Regions from separate parts of the Paenibacillus sp. GQ49 genome, predicted to be linked through region 2. Evidence: predicted binding sites of a transcription regulator. Region 2 holds the regulator's gene; the other holds the start of a gene.
What was found. The regulator CtsR, encoded in region 2, represses protease genes until heat stress. The targets are predictions, from matches to a motif close to ATGGTCAATAAAGGTCAAACA.
Positions count from the first base shown of each region.

Region 1 (5,331 bases), on a different contig from region 2:
CGGGTGGAAAAACACTGACTCAAAAAGGGCTTCTTCAAGGTGGTTCAACTTGGGTATCTCTTACGGCAGTTAAAGATGTGGCAGGTGGAACGCTGAAATATGATGCGAAAACCAAGTCATATACGGTAACAGCAGCCAACAATGCGATGACCGTTAGCCTGATGGATGGACAGCCAAACGTTTATATTAACGGTTATTACCCTCAGGTGGAAGCAAAATTGATTCAGGGTCGATTATATATCCCATTCTCGGCAATGAGAGATTATCTGGGTGTACAGGGAAATTGGGATGGCAAAACCAAAACGTTGACCCTCAGCAAGGTGAAACAAAATAACGTGAAAGTTAAAGCGGCAACAGTCAATGTTACGGTGAAAAATGCTATTGTGGATGTTCAATATCCGCAAGTGAGTGGCCTTGCGAGCAAAGAAGCTGAGGTGGCGATCAACAAAGTATTGAAAGATGAAGTGGATGCTCATGTAGCTGCCTTCAAGAAACAAACATCTGAATTCGGCGGTGCAACGGCCGATCGTCCATATGCATTTGAGAGCTCCTACGTGGTAACATACAACGAAAAAGGCGTGCTGGGACTTATTACACAACGATACGAAGATTATGCTGGCGCTCACGGGATGACATACCGTACGGGCCACACCTTTGCACTGGACACAGGTAAGGAGCTTACGTTAGATGATGTGCTGCAAAATAACAAAACCATGCGCGAGACGTTGGGTAAAAAAGTGGGCGATCAACTGAAAGCCCGCGGTGGATACCTCGACGGTTATAAAGGGTTAAATAAAGATCAAGATTTCTATGTGACACCAACGGGTGTAGTTGTGTTCTTCCAGTTGTATGAATATACGGCGTACGCAGAGGGCTTCCCTGAAATGCCATTTACGTATAAAGAGCTTCTCCCTAAAGGCACAGAACCTTTCAGTAATGTAAATGGAACCAAATAAAGAATAATTATTATGCACTCTTAAGTTATCTTTGTTATAAAATGAAAAAAAGAAGCCCTCATCATGATTATGATGAGGGCTTCTTCCCGTATAGACAACACAATGAGGTGTTGCTGATTACGTTAGGTGTTGATTATGTTAGCGCGTAGACCGTGGTCTACATAACACTTAGATACCTTGGGAACCTACGTTTTCGATGACTTTATCAATGATACCGTAATCGGCGGCTTCAGCAGCACTCATGAAGTAGTCACGATCCGTGTCTTTCTCGATCCGCTCCAGCGGTTGACCTGAACGCTCAGAGATGATGCGGTTCAACGTATCACGCATTTTCAGGATGCGACGAGCACGGATTTCGATGTCAGAAGCCTGACCTTGTGCACCACCAAGTGGTTGGTGAATCATAATTTCACTGTTTGGTAATGCAAAACGTTTACCTTTTGCACCGGCATTCAACAAGAATGCACCCATGGAAGCCGCCATACCTACACAGATGGTAGATACATCCGGTTTGATGAATTGCATTGTATCGTAAATCGCCATACCGGCTGTAATCGATCCGCCTGGGCTGTTGATGTATAAGTGAATGTCTTTCTCCGGATCTTCCGCAGCCAGGAACAACATCTGTGCCATAATGGCATTAGCCACTACGTCATTAACATCGCTACCAAGGAAAATAATACGATCCTTCAGCAATCTGGAGTAGATGTCGTAGGCGCGCTCACCCCGGTTGCTCTGTTCAACGACCATTGGAATAAAACTCACGTGAAAAACCTCCTTGGAATGTAAATGTTATTGGTGTTTATACTTAAACTGTTACCGTATTACCCACATAATAAACAATTCCAAACAAAAAGTCAAAGAAAGTCAAACTAACTTACAAAAAAAAGAAACCTTTCCGGTTTCATTGGTTAAATGGGTTATGAGCTGTTAAATAAAAATGGCGCGCCCGCCAAGAATCGAACTTGGATCTCAGGCTTCGGAGGCCTACGTCATATCCATTGGACCACGGGCGCACATTATGTGACAGCAATAATGATTATAGCTCATGAAATATTTAATTGCAAGCAGTTCGTTGTGGTGTTGGTTTGGATTAACCTAAAAATGATCATGATGAAGAAGAGTGGATAAAGAGTGTATTTAAGTAAATGCTATTAGAGGTTTTGGACATGCCGTATGAAATGTGATTCTGAGCGATATGTAGATGGAGTTCATTTGTTTCTTCTATATATGGTATGCGTGAGCTAGTCCTTGATCATGGAAGACTAGGATTGTGAAAATAGGCGCGTACAAACGCTGAATGCGTGTCGAAATAACACGTTGAAACACTTGCATGTCACGTCAGTTTTAGGTAGAATAGACGTGGGACTTAAAAAGTTAACCCGGGACGTTTTAGGGCCACGAAAGAGAGCTTAGAACGAGAACTTGCGGGAGTGGAAAGCATGCGAACGATTTTAGAAGTACAAAAGCAGCTTCTGCCTGATCTCATGGATATCTTGAAAAAGAGGTATACGATTCTGCAACAGATCATGTTATCGGATGTGATCGGACGGAGAACGTTAGCTAATTCCATGCAGATGACCGAGCGGGTTCTGAGGGCTGAGACCGATCTGTTAAAGGCTCAGGGACTTATTGAAATTGACAGTGCAGGAATGAAGATCAGCGAGGCAGGGTATGATTTGCTGCAGCAGTTAGAGCCCGTAGCCAAAGAGTTGTTCGGATTATCCGAGCTGGAAGAGCGCATCAAGCAAGCCTACGGTCTGCAAAAGGTAGTTGTGGTTCCTGGTGATTCGGACGTTTCTCCATTTGCCAAAAGGGAACTGGGCAGAGCCGGAGCGAAGGCTCTCGGCAATATCATGAGTGACAACGACGTTGTCGCCGTTACTGGCGGATCAACAACGGCCGAAGTCGCAGAGCAACTGACTCCGCCAACATCGCTCAAAGGTGTCTGGTTCGTACCGGCACGCGGTGGACTTGGAGAAAGCCTTGAAATTCAGGCAAATACGATTGCATCCACAATGGCAAAACGGGTAGGAGCACAATACAAACTCCTGCATGTACCGGATTTGCTTAGTGATCATGCCTATGAATCATTAATCCAGGACCCTAGTGTTCAGGAGATTCTGCAGCTGATTCGGAAATCGCGGATTGTTATTCATGGAATTGGTGATGCCGTAGAGATGGCGACAAGACGTAAACTTGCGACGGAGATTATAGATGAACTTCAGGAGCAAGGGGCCGTATCTGAATCTTTCGGTTATTACTTTAATGATCAGGGTGAGGTGGTACATACCATGCTTACACTGGGTATGCGACTTCAGGATATTGAACGAACCGATGTTGTGATTGGAATTGCAGGTGGCAAAAGCAAAGCTGCTGCAATACACTCCGTGTTGCGATTTGGTCAGGAAGATATTCTGATTATTGATGAGGCTGCTGCCGAAGTCATCGTTGCTGAAATGGAATAAGTGTTTACTTTGCATTACAATTATTGTTGTCTTGACGGACTTCACCGTCTGTCTTGAATATATAAGTTTCATAAAAAATTAATCAAAACTTGGGAGGAACTTACTCATGATTAAAGTAGGTATTAACGGTTTTGGACGTATTGGACGCTTGGCATTCCGCCGTATTCAAAATGTAGCAGGCATCGAGGTAGTAGCAATCAACGACTTGACTGACGCTAAAATGCTCGCTCATTTGCTCAAATATGATACAACTCAAGGTCGCTTCGACGGCGATGTTGAAGTACACGATGGCTTCTTCAAAGTGAACGGCAAAGAAGTTAAAGTATTGGCTAACCGTAACCCAGAAGAACTTCCTTGGGGCGACCTGGGCGTAGATATCGTTCTGGAATGTACTGGTTTCTTCACAACTAAAGAAGCAGCTGAGAAACACTTGAAAGGTGGAGCTAAGAAAGTTGTTATCTCCGCACCAGCTACTGGCGACATGAAAACCATCGTTTACAACGTAAACCATGAAATCCTCGACGGTACTGAAACTGTAATCTCCGGCGCATCTTGCACAACAAACTGCCTGGCACCTATGGCAAAAACACTGCAAGACAAATTCGGAATCGTTCAAGGTTTGATGACTACAATTCACGCTTACACTGGCGACCAAAACACGTTGGATGCTCCACACCCTAAAGGTGACTTCCGTCGTGCTCGCGCAGCAGCTGAAAACATCATCCCTAACACAACTGGTGCTGCTAAAGCAATCGGCCTGGTAATCCCAGAACTGCAAGGCATCCTTGATGGTGCAGCTCAACGTGTACCAGTAGCTACTGGTTCCCTGACTGAGCTCGTAACTGTTCTGAACAAAAAAGTAACTGCTGAAGAAGTTAACGCAGCTATGCAAGAAGCTTCCGATCCAGAAACTTTCGGATACACAGAAGACGAAATCGTATCTTCCGATATCCAAGGAATCACTTTCGGTTCCCTGTTTGATGCAACTCAAACTAAAGTTCTGACTGTTGGCGACCAACAATTGGTTAAAACTGTAGCTTGGTATGACAATGAAATGTCCTACACTGCACAATTGGTTCGCACTTTGGAGCACTTTGCAAAAATGATTAAGTAATATCTGTAATAACATAGAGCGGAAACAGATGCTATATTGTTTCCGCTCTTTATATATCTACATTTTGCAAATTTCTCAAAAACACCAGGATTGACGAGGGATTTTAGCTCTTGATTGGTCCACCAAATACATGGGTGCGGAGGAAATACAGATGAACAAAAAAAGTGTACGCGATATCGAATTGACAGGAAAACGGGCTTTTGTCCGTGTAGATTTCAATGTGCCGCTCGAAGATGGTAAAATTACAGATGACAAACGTATTCGTGCAACGCTTCCTACAATCAACTTCTTGATTGAAAAAGGCGCTAAAGTCATTTTGGCAAGCCACATGGGTCGTCCTAACGGCGAAGTGGTTGAATCTTTGCGTTTGACTCCAGCAGCTGAGCGTTTGTCTGAATTGCTTGGTAAAACAGTTGTTAAAGCTGACGGTTCTGTTGGTGACGCTGTTAAAGCTCAAATCGCTGAACTGAACAACGGCGACGTATTGTTGCTTGAAAACGTTCGTTTCCACGCAGGCGAAGAGAAAAACGATCCGGAACTGGCAAAACAATTTGCTGAACTGGCTGACGTTTTCGTTAACGATGCGTTTGGCGCGGCTCACAGAGCACACGCTTCGACTGAAGGAATCGCTCACTTGCTTCCAGCAGTGTCCGGTTTGTTGATGGAGAAAGAACTTGAAGTGTTGGGTAAAGCAATCTCCAACCCTGAGCGTCCTTTCACAGCTATCATTGGTGGATCCAAAGTTAAGGACAAAATCGATGTAATCGACAACCTGCTGAACATTGCAGACAAC
Region 1 covers NZ_JCAXEL010000015.1:36,636-41,966, forward strand. The annotation lists gene AC6CIF_RS22410 (stalk domain-containing protein) at 1-956, shown strand, start outside; gene clpP (ATP-dependent Clp endopeptidase proteolytic subunit ClpP) at 1,125-1,721, opposite strand; tRNA gene AC6CIF_RS22420 (tRNA-Arg) at 1,898-1,972, opposite strand; gene AC6CIF_RS22425 (sugar-binding transcriptional regulator) at 2,399-3,424, shown strand; gene gap (type I glyceraldehyde-3-phosphate dehydrogenase) at 3,531-4,538, shown strand; gene AC6CIF_RS22435 (phosphoglycerate kinase) at 4,690-5,331, shown strand, end outside.
Region 1: the regulator CtsR is predicted to act here: its motif matches at 1,810-1,830, upstream of clpP (ATP-dependent Clp endopeptidase proteolytic subunit ClpP).

Region 2 (5,331 bases):
AGACTCCAGATTCATCAGACGCTGTGTCTCTTCTTCTTTCAGTTGGTTCACAGGGATTCCTGTCCAGCTGGCTACCACTTGTGCGATATCCTCAGGAGTAACCTCGGAATCGGTGCGACCTTGTTTCTCTTTCCACTGGTTCTTCGTTACATCCAGCTCTTCACGGATTTTTTGTTCCGTATCACGCAGAGCTGCTGCTTTTTCGAACTCCTGACTTTGAACTGCAGCGTCTTTTTCCTTACGGATATCTTCCAGACGGCTTTCCAGTTGTTTCAGGTTTGGTGGGATCGTGTAAGAGTTCAATCTTACTTTGGAACCCGCTTCATCAATCAGGTCAATCGCTTTATCCGGCAGGAAACGGTCTGTAATGTAGCGGTCAGACAGTTTAACCGCCTGCACAATTGCTTCGTCCGTAATTTTCACGCGGTGATGCGCCTCATAACGGTCACGCAAACCGTGCAAGATTTGAATCGCTTCTTCCGGAGAAGGCTGATCTACAGTAATCGGTTGGAAACGACGCTCAAGCGCTGCATCCTTCTCGATGTATTTACGATATTCATCCAGTGTTGTCGCACCGATACATTGCAATTCTCCACGAGCCAGAGCCGGTTTCAAAATGTTAGAAGCATCGATGGCACCTTCGGCTCCGCCTGCGCCAATCAAGGTGTGCAATTCGTCAATAAACAGGACAATGTTACCTGCTTGGCGAATCTCATCCATGATTTTTTTCAGACGATCTTCAAACTCACCACGATATTTGGTTCCAGCGACTACAGAACCCATATCCAGGGTCATTACACGTTTGTCGCGCAATGTTTCCGGAATCTCATTTGCAATGATTTTTTGTGCAAGGCCTTCAGCAATCGCTGTTTTACCTACACCTGGCTCACCGATCAATACCGGGTTGTTCTTCGTACGACGGCTGAGCACCTGGATGACACGTTCAATTTCTTTACTACGTCCAATGACTGGATCCAGGTTGTTCTCTCTCGCATAAGCCGTGAGGTCACGTGCCAGACTGTCCAGCGTTGGTGTGCTTACATTGGCAGGTGTGCCATTATGGCTGGATACAGCTTCACTGCTGCCAAGCAATTGCAGCACTTGTTGACGTGCTTTGTTCAGGCTGATCCCCAGGTTATTGAGCACACGTGCTGCAACACCCTCGCCTTCACGAATCAATCCGAGCAGGATATGCTCTGTGCCTACATAGGTATGGCCCAATTTACGAGCTTCATCCATAGACAGTTCAATTACTTTTTTCGCACGTGGCGTATATGCAATGTTGGTAGGTTGCTCTTGGCCACGGCCAATCAGCGTTTCTACTTCATCCTGAATTTTTTCCAATCCGAGTCCCAGGCCGATCAGTGCTTTGGCTGCGATGCCTTCGCCTTCACGAATGAGGCCGAGCAAAATATGCTCAGTACCGATGTTATTATGACCGAGACGGACAGCTTCTTCCTGCGCGAGTGCGAGCACCTTTTGGGCCCGTTCCGTAAATCTTCCAAACATCATATCTCCTGCACCTCCATGGTTTTGGATAAAACGAGGTCATGTAAAGAAATAACCGTCGTATTCTTCATATCATTTTTGTTTGCAGCCGTGCTGCGAATAAAGTCATTCGGCATTTGTACATGCCTTATTATATAAAAGCCGCAATGCGGCATGAAACCATAATTCAATACTATATCAGGCTAAACTAGGACTGCTTCGCTGCATTGATCGTATCACGAATCAACTGAGCTCGGTAGATGTCACGCTCATCTGTGCGCATATCTTCCCCGAATGTTTTCTGCAAAAATCCCGGCTGTGTCATCACATTCAACTCATTCATTACCGTGATGGACAGTCCATCCAACAAGCCGAGATCCACGCCAAGGCGTACATCCGATAAGCGCTGTGCAGCTTCCTTGGAATCAACAATAGCTGCATGAGACAATATGCCGTAAGAACGCATGACCCGATCCGTAATTCGAAGTCTGGAGTCGGTAATTAACCGTTCTCTGGCTGTACGCTCATGACCTATCATCTGTAACACAACACCATGCAGGTTCTCGATGACTTCCTGTTCGGTCTGTCCCAGTGTAATCTGGTTCGAGATCTGGAACAGGTTACCCATCGCCTCGCTACCTTCACCGTATATTCCTCTTACCGTCAATCCCACTTGGGAAACTGCGGTTAGAATACGGCCAATTTGCTGCGTCATCACCAGGGCAGGCAAGTGCATCATAACCGATGCTCTGACACCTGTACCTACATTAGTAGGACAGCTGGTTAAGTATCCTCTGCGATCATCAAAAGCATAATCCACATGCGCTTCAAAAGCATCATCTATTGCGGAAGCTTTCTCCCAGGCTTCTTTCACCTGGAACCCCGGATAGAGGCACTGGATACGAAGATGATCCTCTTCGTTAATCATAATACTGACTGACTCATCCTCACTGAGAATAACCGCACCATTCCTGGATTCATTCGCAAGACTTGGACTGATGAGATGTTTCTCCACCAGCACCCGTTTGTCGAGTTCGTCAATATCGATCAGATCCAACGTATGAAAATCCCCAAAGGCATGAACGTCATCGTATTGAAGCACTTCGCTCAGCTTATTCAGCACCTCTTCCGATTGCTCATTGGAAGCCAGCATCGGAAACGGAACATGCTGAAGGTTGCGTGCAATCCGGACACGGCTGCTAATGACAATTTCGGAATCAGCCGCATCACTGCGCATCCAGTCGCTGAGCGCCTTCTCTGTAAAGCGCAGATTAGGCATTACGCATCCCTCCTACTCATGACAAACTTTACTCCTGAGCTATTCCTTTTTCAAGTCCTCTGATCTGGTCACGGATCTGAGCCGCCTCTTCAAATTCCTCTTGTGCGATGCTCTCTTGTAGCTCACGCTTCAGATCAGCAATTTGCCGTTTCACCTTGATGCGACCACCAGCTCGTGCAGGCACTTTGCCTACATGGGACGTATTACCATGAACCCGCTTGAACAAAGGATCCAGACGACTGTCAAAATATTTATAACATGAACTGCAGCCGAATCGGCCTATCTTACTAAATTGTGCGTACGTCATACCACACTCTTCACATTGAAGAGCTTTTGCAGGTGGTGTTCCTGCCGATCCACTTTTGCCGGCTGGATCAAAATCAAGCAATCCGGACAACAAGTTGTGAATGGAAAACCCACCTGCTGTTCCAGGGATCATTTCCCCTTTTTCACGGGCACATGACTCACAAATATGGAATTCCGTCTTCTCTCCATTTACGATCTTCGTAAAATGAAGTGTCGCCGGACGTTTATTGCATTCTTGGCACAGCATATTGATGTACCTCCTTTGACCCCGATAGTTTTCATTTACCGAGCAAAGATATTAACATCGCCTTCAACATTCTGGCACGAATTTGATCCCGGTAAGGAAGTTTGACCAATATAACCTCTCTAGATACAGCAGCTCGCATCAACCCGGCTTCCCGCTTGCTCAAGAAGCGCGCTTCTTCCAATTGATAGATCAGACCTTCGGCAGCTGTCTGCCCGATCTCTTCACCAATACTATGGTGCAAATGATTATGCAGAGCTGATTGGGCCGGTAATTCAATGCGCTGTATGCGAACATAACCACCACCGCCGCGTTTACTCTCTACCAGGTATCCCTTCTCGAGTGTAAAACGTGTGCTGATGACATAATTGATCTGGGAAGGTACACATGAGAATTGATCTGCCAGATCATTACGCTGAATTTCAACCATTCCTTCGGGACTTTCATGCAAAATACTCTTCAGATATCGTTCGATAATATCAGAGATATTACGCATCCAATCATCCTCCACTGTCTGAAACGTTAAGTCAATAAGGACCCACACGCCCCCACAGAGTACACCTTCTCTACCCATTTAACCAATCAGGGAAACAGCGAATCTTGCTTCCACAGGTGTCAACAGGAGAGCGAAGGAAGCACGAAGGTCCTTTAATATTCCCTTGATCCTCCAATGAAATGAATCCCGTATATCGGCGATCATGCATCAGATTGTAGAAAGGAAAGCTACTTAAGTATTAAACCTTTAGTTGACTTTGACTTTCTTTGACTTTATAACCATTATAGCATATTTTGTGGTTTTGCCAAGTGGGGTCACTATTCATTTTTTACGATTTTACACGAAATATTCCCCGGACACAAAAAAACCTCTCCAAAATTGCTGGAGAAGTCCATTTGTCTTTCAATCACGCCGTATTTCTATATAAGCTAATCAAGTTAAATGGAGCAGTGGGAATAGTCATCAGAAGAAATCGAGCAGATAGGTTTCCCGTTCAGGAATCGCTTGTTCCAAAGCCTTGATTGCTGTGTTCGGTCCGTGAATTCTTCCGATTCGCGCCATTTCCGTTGGTCTGCGATATCCCATCAGGACCGCGGTAAGGGATTGAATATCCACCTTAATGATCTGATCATCAGTAATTGGCTCCGATGTTTTCCATATGGACGCCGTTCCGTTCATTGCCACGTTTAATTGCCATGCCCCTTCATTCCATGGAGCGTGGGCATCTTCTACCTGAAGTACAATCTGCACCGGTGAGTCCTGGCTTGCAAATGGATACTGGGATATAAACTGCTCTACACTAACGATACGCGCCATAAAATAAGGTACAATCTCCTGCTGAATCCGCGGGTTATCCAATTGGAAGGCAAGCGTATCACTGGCAGGTGCCTGCAACGTTACTTCCTGGATCATGGAATCATGGTTGGCAATGAAGGTCCACAGCCCTTGCCTAGCCTCTTCATTCAGATAGATGATCTCTTTAATGGTAAATTTATTTTCCTTAACCTCATATAAAAGATAACCTTGTGCTGCATCAGCTTCATCGTAATATACAGCCTTCTGGCTGGTCCCATTAACAAGAACTGAATTCTCCCACCTTGCATCATCCCGGACCAGAGTTCCGTTATAACGCTCAGCATAAGCACTGTATACTTCATTTAATATGCTGAGGCCTGGATCCCCACGCCGAATTGTTCCAGGTGTCGCTTTTTTCGAAGGCAAATGAGCTGTAGGTACTTTATAACGTTTAAATTCAACATAAGTCTCCCATCCATACTTCCGATAGAAACCAAAAGAGAATGGATGCAAGAATGATATGCTCTGTTTGTTACGATTCATTTCTTCCAACGCATGCTTCAGCAGACCCGCTACCCAGCCTTTGCGTCTATACTCTGGCCAGGTGGCTACACCCGCAATACCGCCCATCTCGAACGATCTGCCATGAATATAGGTTTGAAAAGGAATGATGTGAAGTTTGGCTCCTAGCTGCCCGTCCTCATATACACCCCATATATCCTG
Region 2 covers NZ_JCAXEL010000031.1:57,678-63,008, forward strand. The annotation lists gene AC6CIF_RS30660 (ATP-dependent Clp protease ATP-binding subunit) at 1-1,512, opposite strand, end outside; gene mcsB (protein-arginine kinase McsB) at 1,697-2,767, opposite strand; gene mcsA (protein-arginine kinase activator protein McsA) at 2,796-3,320, opposite strand; gene AC6CIF_RS30675 (CtsR family transcriptional regulator) at 3,352-3,813, opposite strand; gene AC6CIF_RS30680 (GNAT family N-acetyltransferase) at 4,276-5,331, opposite strand, start outside.